DNA from 4 places in the Lentzea sp. NPDC058450 genome. Region 1 is predicted to be linked to each of the others. Evidence: riboswitches for the same ligand, from Rfam matches in the RefSeq annotation. Region 1 holds a riboswitch; each other region holds the start of a gene.
What was found. A riboswitch is a leader RNA that binds a small molecule or an ion and turns the genes downstream of it on or off. The one in region 1 is predicted to bind cobalamin.
Positions count from the first base shown of each region.

Region 2: another riboswitch for cobalamin. It lies ahead of metE (5-methyltetrahydropteroyltriglutamate--homocysteine S-methyltransferase); the one in region 1 lies ahead of ACFWNN_RS17645 (putative cobaltochelatase).
Region 3: another riboswitch for cobalamin. It lies ahead of ACFWNN_RS22080 (ribonucleoside-diphosphate reductase subunit alpha); the one in region 1 lies ahead of ACFWNN_RS17645 (putative cobaltochelatase).
Region 4: another riboswitch for cobalamin. It lies ahead of ACFWNN_RS23410 (CbtB-domain containing protein); the one in region 1 lies ahead of ACFWNN_RS17645 (putative cobaltochelatase).

Region 1 covers NZ_JBHXLO010000010.1:46,933-49,124, forward strand. Annotated here, with positions in the region: gene ACFWNN_RS17645 (putative cobaltochelatase) at 1-845, opposite strand, end outside; cobalamin riboswitch at 881-1,015, opposite strand; gene ACFWNN_RS17650 (threonine aldolase family protein) at 1,044-2,006, opposite strand; gene ACFWNN_RS17655 (helix-turn-helix domain-containing protein) at 2,014-2,192, opposite strand, start outside.
Region 2 covers NZ_JBHXLO010000003.1:85,524-87,715, reverse strand. Annotated here, with positions in the region: gene metE (5-methyltetrahydropteroyltriglutamate--homocysteine S-methyltransferase) at 1-1,170, opposite strand, end outside; cobalamin riboswitch at 1,277-1,483, opposite strand; gene ACFWNN_RS06655 (TetR/AcrR family transcriptional regulator) at 1,482-2,048, opposite strand; gene ACFWNN_RS06650 (enoyl-CoA hydratase/isomerase family protein) at 2,126-2,192, shown strand, end outside.
Region 3 covers NZ_JBHXLO010000014.1:2,696-4,887, forward strand. Annotated here, with positions in the region: gene ACFWNN_RS22080 (ribonucleoside-diphosphate reductase subunit alpha) at 1-769, opposite strand, end outside; cobalamin riboswitch at 878-1,099, opposite strand; gene ACFWNN_RS22085 (aldo/keto reductase) at 1,282-2,192, opposite strand, start outside.
Region 4 covers NZ_JBHXLO010000015.1:70,170-72,361, reverse strand. Annotated here, with positions in the region: gene ACFWNN_RS23415 (CbtA family protein) at 1-625, opposite strand, end outside; gene ACFWNN_RS23410 (CbtB-domain containing protein) at 636-824, opposite strand; cobalamin riboswitch at 878-1,010, opposite strand; gene ACFWNN_RS23405 ((2Fe-2S)-binding protein) at 1,081-1,731, opposite strand; gene ACFWNN_RS23400 (RNA-guided endonuclease InsQ/TnpB family protein) at 1,817-2,192, shown strand, end outside.

The sequences.
Region 1 (2,192 bases):
GCCGCGTGGGCGATCGCGGCACGGGCGACCACGAGGTCCGCGCGCATGCCGTCGACCTCGAAAGCCGCGCAGACGGCGGCGATCCGGCGCAGCTCACCGTCCGGAAGGGACACTCCGGCCAACCGCGACCGGGCGTCGGTGATCTGCTGCTTCAGCTGCGAGTCCTCGTCGGCCCACCGCGCGGCGAACCCGGCCGGGTCGGCCTCGTAGGCGAGCCGGCGGCGGATCACCTCGGTGCGCACGGCCACGTCGCGCGCGGCCTTCACCGCGACGGTCAGCCCGAACCGGTCGAGCAGCTGCGGCCGCAGCTCGCCCTCCTCGGGGTTCATCGTGCCGACCAGCAGGAACTGCGACGGGTGCGACACCGACACGCCCTCGCGTTCGACGTGCGCGCGCCCCATCGCGGCGGCGTCGAGCAGCAGGTCGACCAGGTGGTCGTGCAGCAGGTTGACCTCGTCGACGTAGAGCACGCCCCGGTGCGCGGCCGCCAGCAGTCCGGGCTGGAACGCCCGGACGCCCTCGGTCAGCGCCTTCTCCAGGTCGAGCGACCCGACGAGCCGGTCCTCGGTCGCGCCGACGGGCAGTTCGACCAGCCGCGCTGGCCGTCGCTCCACCCCGTCGTGGGGCGCGTCGGGGCAGTCGGCGGTCCCCGGCGCGCAGCCGAACCGGCAGCCGGCCGAGATGTCGAGCTCGGGCAGCAACGCGGCGAGGGCGCGCACGATGGTCGACTTCGCGGTCCCCTTCTCACCTCGGACGAGCACGCCGCCGATGCCGGGGTGCACGGCGTTCAGCAGCAGGGCGAGCCGGAGGTCGTCATGGCCGACGACAGCCGAAAACGGGAACATGCTCGGCGAAGTCCTTCCTCGGGTGTCCACGCCCGCGGTCAGGTGAAGAGGGGGACGAGTTCCTGACTTCCGGCGTCCAAAACCGGTCACAGTCGCGGGACGGCGCCGGAGTCACACCGGCTTCCTCGCACTCCCCTCACAGCCCCGGCATCGTCGCATTTCGCAAGGCCGGGTCCAACAGCCAGGTGAGCGACGTCGCTAGATCGACTCCAGAAACTCGGTCCACGCCGCCTTGACCTCGTCCGCCGTCCACTCCAGCGCGGGCCCGGCCACGGTCACCTCGGTCTTGGCGAGCGGTCCGTCCGGCCAGAACCCGCCGAGGAACTTCCCGCCCACCTCCTTCAGCCTGGCCGGGTCGCCGGGCAGATGCAGCGCGAACTGGTGCGTGTGAGGTTCGGGCTGGTCCATCGCGGCGGCGACGACCTTGGCGTGCGCGACGTACGAACCCAGGCGAGGCAACACCGTGTCCAGGCCGTGCAACGCGGACAACGCGGCGGGCCACTGCTGGAACACCATGCCGCCGTACCGGTGCCGCCAGACCCGTGCCTGCTCGACGAAGTCGTGGCTCCCCGCCAGCGCCGCGCCCGAAATGCCTTCGAGGGACTTGTAGAACGAGACGTAGACCGAGTCGAAGAGGCCGGCGATCTCGGGCAACGACCTGCCCAGCCCGAAGGTGCTCTCCCACAGCCGCGCGCCGTCGAGGTGCACGACCGCGTCCCGTTCGCGGGCCGCCTCTACCACCGCCACGAGCTCGTCCCAGGTCGGCAGGACGAACCCGGCCTCACGGTCCGGCACCTCCAGCAGCAGCGTCCCGAACGGCTCGGGGCACGTGCCGACGTCGTCGTTGCGCACCTTGATCGGCCGCAGCCCGGACAGCACGGTCAGCGCGTCGTCCTCGTGGTTCAACGGGTGCGCTCGCGGGTGCATCGCGACGATCGGGTTGTGCGTGCGGTCCGCCCAGCAGCGCAACGCGATCTGCTGCGCCATCGTGCCGGTCGGCACGAACAGCGCGGCCTCGGTGCCCAGCAACGCGGCGACCCGCTCCTCCAGCGCGCCCACCGGGCCGCCGTCGCCGTAGCGGTCGGGGTCGACGTCCGGCACCGGGCCGAGCGACTCCAGCAACGTCTTCTTGCGGACTCCGGAGAGCTGTCGGTTCAACACCCCAGCATCAAACCTCAGCCGCCAGCGTGTCGGCGAGCGAAATGACCCCCACCCGGATCTCCGCCGCCGTCATGCCCTGGGCCAGCAGGAACTCGATGTGCTCACCCCGCAGCACTGCCAGCACGGTGTGCGCTTTGAACGTCGAGCCGACCAGCCGGGCCAGGCGCTCGACCGTGATCGCGAAGT
Region 2 (2,192 bases), on a different contig from region 1:
CCTGAGCGCCTCGATGCGGGCCCTGACGTGGTCGTCGCGGCGCGGCTGCGGGAGGTCGCGCTTCGCCTCGTCGGCCCAGGCGCCGTCGGCCCCGGTGCGCAGGGCCTGACCGAGCAGCACGATCTCGCGGACCTTCTGCCGGGCGAACGCCAGCCGCGCCTGGACGTCCGGGTCGAGGGTCTCGGCTTCGAGGTCGTACGGCACGTGCAGGAGCGTGGAGGACGACGAGACGACGACCTCGCGGGCGGACCCCAGCAGGGACGCGGCCTTCGCCAGTGCGGCGTGCAGGTCGGTGCGCCAGACGTTGCGGCCGTCGACCAGCCCGGCGACGAGGATCTTGTCGCGCATCGCGGGGACCGTGACCGACGCGTCCGGCGCGCTGACGAGGTCGACGCCGATCGCCTCGACCTGCGACTCGGCGAGGATCCCGAACGCCTCGCCGAGGTCGCCGTAGTAGCCGGTGACCAGCAACTTCGGCCGTCCGGGCAGGCCGCCCAGCGTCCGGTACGCGCGGCGCAGGGCGTCGAGCTCGGCGGGGGAGCGGTCGGCGGCGAACGCGGGTTCGTCGAGCTGCACCCACTCGACGCCCTCGACGCGCAGCCTGCCGAGCAGTTCGACGTAGGCCTCCACCAGGCCGTCGAGCAGGTCCAGGGGCTGGAAGTCCGGGACCGTGCTCTTGGCCAGCAGCAGGTAAGTGACCGGGCCGAGCAGCACCGGCCTGGTCGTGACGCCGAGTGCGAGGGCCTCGCGGTACTCGGCGATCGGCTTGTCGGTCGCCAGCCGGAACTCGGTGTCCGGGCCCAGTTCCGGCACGAGGTAGTGGTAGTTGGTGTCGAACCACTTGGTCAGTTCGAGCGCCTGCGCGCCGTCCCGGCCGCGGGCCGCCGCGAAGTAGGTGTCCAGTTCGGACAGTCCGAGGTCGCGGAACCGGTGCGGGACGGCGCCGAACAGCTGGGTGGTATCGAGCACCTGGTCGTAGAACGAGAACGTGTTCGACGGGATCGAGTCCAGTTCGGACAGTTCGGCCCAGGTCTGCGCGCGCAGTTCCCGGGCGGTCTGCTGGAGCGCGGCTTCGTCGATCTTGCCGGCCCAGTACTGCTCGACGGCGCGCTTGAGTTCGCGCTTCGGGCCGATCCGGGGGTAGCCGAACACGGTGCTGCCGATGGTCACAGGCTCTCTCCTCGCGAGCGTGCGGAAGCACCGGAGTCACTCGCAGCGAGGCAGCACGAAGCCTGCCCGTCAGCCCGCCCGAGAGGCTCCGGAGCAGCGCGCACCGGGTGGTGCGCGCACCTGCGGCAGGTCTTCGGACTCGTGGGCGTGACGCACGCTCCTACCGGCCGTCGCTTCCCAGGTCGTGAGACCCAGTGCTGTGTTGACGGCTTTCGTTCCCACTCACCGCTGCGGGGCAGTCCCGGACTCGCACCGGGTTCCCTTTTGCTCCACCCGGGACGAGCCCGGGTGAACCGCTGGCGTGATCGAGACTAGCGGTCCGCGCCGAGCATGCCCAGCGCCATGGTGCCGTACTGAATGGTGAGATCCCTCAACTCCAGCGGGCCGTCCGGTGAGTACCACCGGGACACCCCGCTGCACATCTCCAGCAACGCGAGCCGCGCGACGCTCGGTTCGCCGACGGTGAGCTTCTTGGCCTTCACGCCGTCGACGATCGCGTCCTGCCAGACCTGCTCGTAGCGGTCGCGCAACGCCACGATCTCCGCCCGCCGCTCGCCCGTCAGCGCCCGCATCTCGCCGTCCACGACCGCGGTCTCGCGCGGCTTCTCGGCGTGCGCGCGGACGTGCATCTCGACCAGCGCGACGATCCGGGTGGTCTCGTCGGGCTCGGCGGCGATCGCCTCGGCCTTCGTGATCAGGTCGGTGAGGCTGGTCCGCATGATGCTGACCAGCAGGTCTTCCTTGGTGCCCATGTAGTGGTAGAGCGTCGCGGACGAGAGTCCGGCGGCCTGCGCGAGGTCGCGGATGCCGGTGCCGTGGAAGCCGCGTTCGGCGAACAACCGCACGGCGGCCTCGCGGACCCGTTCCTCCGTCGTCATCGGTTGCCTCCTCTTGACCGGCTGTTCGCGGCCACTCTAGCGTGAGGCCCAATCGATCGATCGATCGAAGGGGAGCGATGACCGTCGACTACGCGTGCCACGAGGGTGTGGCCGTGCTGCGCCTGAACCGTCCGGAACGGCTGA
Region 3 (2,192 bases), on a different contig from region 1:
ACCACTGCACGCCGATGCCGCCGGCGAACTTCGACAGCCGCGCGATCTGGGCGTAGCGCTCGTAGATCGACTCCAGCTCGTCCTTCGGCGAGTCGAGCAGGTAGCACGACGACATCTGGGTGTGCTGGGTGCCGGAGTTGAACAGCGTCGGCGAGCTGGGCAGGTACGCCAGCGACGACATCAGCCGGTAGAAGTCGATCGCCTCGGCCGCGGTGTGCGAGAGCCCGCACGCGACGCGCAGCAGCCAGTACTGCGGCTGCTCGATCACGAACCGCTTGGACGGGTGGCGCAGCAGGTAGCGGTCGTAGACGGTGCGCAGGCCGAAGTACTCGAACCGCCGGTCGCCGTCGAGGTCGATCGCGTCGTCGAGCTTGCGGGCGTTGGCGGCCACGAACTTCGCGGTCGCGTCGCCGATCAGGCCCTCGGCGTGCCCCAGCGCGATGCTCTGGCTGAAGGACTGCACGCCCTGACGGCGCACCTCCTTCTCGATGAACGCGGCCAGCAGGCCCGCGGCGAGCTTGGAGTACTCGGGTTCCTCGGCGACCAGGGCGGCCGCGGTCTGGATCGAGAGCTTGTCCAGCTCCTCCGTGGTCGCCCCGTCGTAGAGGCCGCTGATCGTCTTCGTCGCGACCCGCAGCGGGTCGACGTCGTGCAGACCGACCGTGCAGCGCTCCACCGCGCGCACGATCTTGTTCAAGTCGACCGGTTCGAGTGAACCGTTGCGTTTTTTGACGCGCATGGTGGTGGTGACTGTGTCGACCGCCGTCACAGCTCTCTCCTCGCGAGCTCGGTGGCCACGAGAGCAGCGAGGAGTGAACGGGCGCGCGCGACCGCCACGTCCTCCCGCCCTCCCTCGGGGCCTCGGACGCCCGCACGCAGGCGCGTGCGGGATGCTGGCAGGTCTTCGGACTCACGGGCGTGCCCGGTGATCGATCACCGAGGCGCCTACCGGCCGTCGCTTCCCAGACACCCTCGTCCAGTGCTTCCTGACGGCTTTCGTTCCCGTTCACCGCTGCGGGGCAGTCCCGGAATCGCACCGGGTTCCCTCTTGCGACGACCGATCTGGATGATCGGCCGAACCAGCTTCGCGACACAATACATGGGCGCGATCATGAGACGCACACCTACATGTAGTGGGCGTGTCGCCCGGTTGGAGCAGCGTCCCGGACGTGCCGGAATCGCCCCGCCGACGACGGTGGAGACGGCAGGGCGAACCCGGTTGATCAACGCAGGTGGCAGGCGTTGAACACGGTCCGCCCCACCCCGTCGCCCGCGCCGGCCTCAGCCCTGCGGGACCGGACCCCGCACGGCCGCGGAGTAGTCGTTGATCCACTTGGGGTACACCGGGGCCGGGGCGCTGATCGCGTCCAGCTCGGCGAGGTCCTTCTCCTGCAACGGGTTCTCGACGGCGGCGAGGTTGTCGCGCAGCTGCTCGACGGTGCGCGCGCCGATGGTGACGCTGGTGACCGCGGGCCGGGCGAGCAGCCACGCCAGCGCGACCTGCGGCATGCTCGTGCCGTTGCGCTCGGCCACCTCGCGGACGACGTGCACGATCGGCGCGGCGGCGGACGGGTCGACCGGTGGAATCGCCTGAGAACTCTTCGAACGTCGCGCGGAAGTCTCTTCGGTCTTGCCCTCGGCGTCGAACTTGCCGGTCAGGTATCCGGCGGCGAGCGGGCCCCAGACGATCAGGCCGATGTTCTCGCTCTCGACCATCGGCAGGATCTCGGCCTCCAGGTCGCGCACCAGCAGCGAGTAGTGCTCCTGCAGCGCGACGAACCCGGACAGCTGCTTGAGCGCCGAGATGCCGAGCGCCTTGGTGACCTGCCACGCGGGGAAGTTCGCGGCGCCGATGTGCCTGATCTTGCCCTGGCGCACGGCGTCGTCCACCGCGCTGAGCGTCTCCTCCAGCGGCGTGATCGGGTCGGTGTTGTGCAGCTGGAAGAGGTCGATGTGGTCGGTGCGCAACCGGCGCAGGCTCGCCTCGATGCTGCGGGTGAGGTGCACGCGGGTCGCCCCGAGGTCGTTGGGGCCGGGGCCGGACCGCGCCATCGCCTTCGTCGCGATCAGCACCTGGTCACGCCGCCCGGTGAGGATCTCGCCGAGGTGCTCCTCGGACTCCCCGTCGGCGTAGACGTCGGCGGTGTCGATCAGGTTCACGCCCGCGTCCAGCGCCTCGTCGACGAGGCGGC
Region 4 (2,192 bases), on a different contig from region 1:
CGTTCACCGGCATGTCCGCGGGGATCGTGTCCGGCGGGGCCGGGAACGCGAGCAGCACCACGGCCGTGGCCGCGACGACCGCGAGCAGCACCGCCGTCGTGCGCACGGGCTGGGACTGCGCGCGCAGCTGCTCGGCGAGCCAGCTCGCGCCCCACACGATCAGCAGGCCGGCCACCACCACGCCGAGGTAGAGCGCGGTGCGGTAGTTCACCGTCTCCGGGTCGCCCACGGCGGGCGGGTTGGCCGGGTACTTGATCCACGGCAGCAGTGCCACGGCGCCGAAGACCGCGGCACCGAAGGCGAAGCTGCGGCTGAACGGCGTGCGGTCGGTGAACCAGCGCTTCGACAGCGCGTAGGCCGTGGCGAACACCAGGCCGACCGCGATGCCGACGATCACCACGCCGAGCATGCCGCCCACGACCTGGGCGCCGCGGCTGACGAGTTCCTCCTCGCCGCCGTGGGAGTGGCCGGCCTCTTCGCCGGCGGGTGCGCGAGCCTCCTCGACCGCGAGCGCGGCCCGGATCGGGATCTCGGTCACCAGCAACTGCACCAGTGCGGAGGCGACACCGGCGATGGCGCCGGCCGCTGCTCCGCGTAGTGCGATGGACTTGTACGTCGTCGTCATCTGCGTGGATCTAGTGGCAGGGGACGCCGAGGGCGTGACGGCCGTCGTGGAAGAACTCGTGCAGCAACTCGGAACCCGCGCCGAGCGCGAGGCCGTTCTCCTGCAGGACCAGGTACGTGACGATCAGGCCGAGCAGTGAGACGGCGAAGGCCCATTTGGGCACGCGGACGGCGGACAGGCTTGCTGCGGGGCTCGTCATGACGGGCTCCTCCATACCTCGTGGAAGGTCAACTCTCCTAGCGGCGCCGCAGCCGGTCTCCTGACTCCCGGATCAACGCTGCCCCCGCGTCTTCCCAGTCCCGGCGGGGACCAGTGACGTGCTCGGCGGGGATCGCTTCCCGGTCACAGTGGCGAGGACCGCGCCGGATTCACACCGGCTTCCCGTCACTGCGGCGCGTGCACCGTAAGTTGAGCCGGCGGTTAAGCACAACCGGCCATAAGAGTTGTTGCGTTCCTCACTTCACGAGTGGACAGTCACCACACTTCCCACCTGCGGCAACGCGGTAGTAGAGACAACACGACCGGCGCCGGAACCCGAGCTCGCCGGGAAAGGACAGAAATTCTCCCGCCTGTTCGAACGGCGGTGCGCTCATGAGCCGTTCGCCCCGTTCTTCCGCTTCCTCCGCGGTGAGCATGTGTGCGCGCACGACCATTTTGAGCGCGCCCGCGACGTTCGACATCGCGTTGCCCCACAACAACCCGCTCGCCACCGGCGTCACCGCCTGGATCGCCGCCACGACCGGTTCGAGCGCCGCGGCGGCCGGCGGGCCCAGTCTCGGTGCGTCGATGCGGACGCTCAGGCCGTTCTGCGGGTGGTGCTGCCACCAGAGGTTCTCCGGCCGGACGTCGATCGGGAGGTTCGCGGCCGTGAGCGGGCTGAGCAACCGGGCCGTGTAACTGAGGAAGAACAGGCTCGCCGCGACCCTCGGCTCCTCGGCGCGGTAGCGGACCGCGATGGCGTCGATGGTGGTCTTGAGCGCGGGACCGTCGAGCAGCGCCGTTCCCGGCAGCCACGACTCGTCCGGACGGCCCACGTCGAGGGCGAAGAACGGGTTGATCCCGCGCACCCGGCGCAGCGCTTCGAGAACCTCGGCGAACTCAGACACGGAAGTTCACGCTACGGGGTGGAATCTTCCCGGAAGGTGGGAGAGGGCCCGAATCGGGGCGATTTCAATCGGCTGGCTTGGCGCTGTGAGGACGGCGTACCGCTGCCGGGCCTACCCGGACCCCGATCAGATCGCGATGCTCAACCGCACGTTTGGCTGCGTGCGCCTGGCGTGGAACAAGACTCTTGCCGAGAGGTCGACTCGCTACCGCACCGAGGGCAAGAGCACCTCGTACCGGGAGACCGATGCCGCGCTGACTGCTTGGAAGCGCAGCGACGACTTGTCCTTCTTGTCGGAAGTGTCCTGCGTGCCTCTTCAGCAGACGCTTCGCCACCAGTACACGGCCTGTCGGAACTTCTTCGCCGGGCGCGCGAAGTTCCCGCGCTTCAAGTCGCGCAACGGTCGGCAGTCGGCGCACTTCACCCGGTCCGCGTTCCGCATGCGCGCCGGGGAGCTGCACC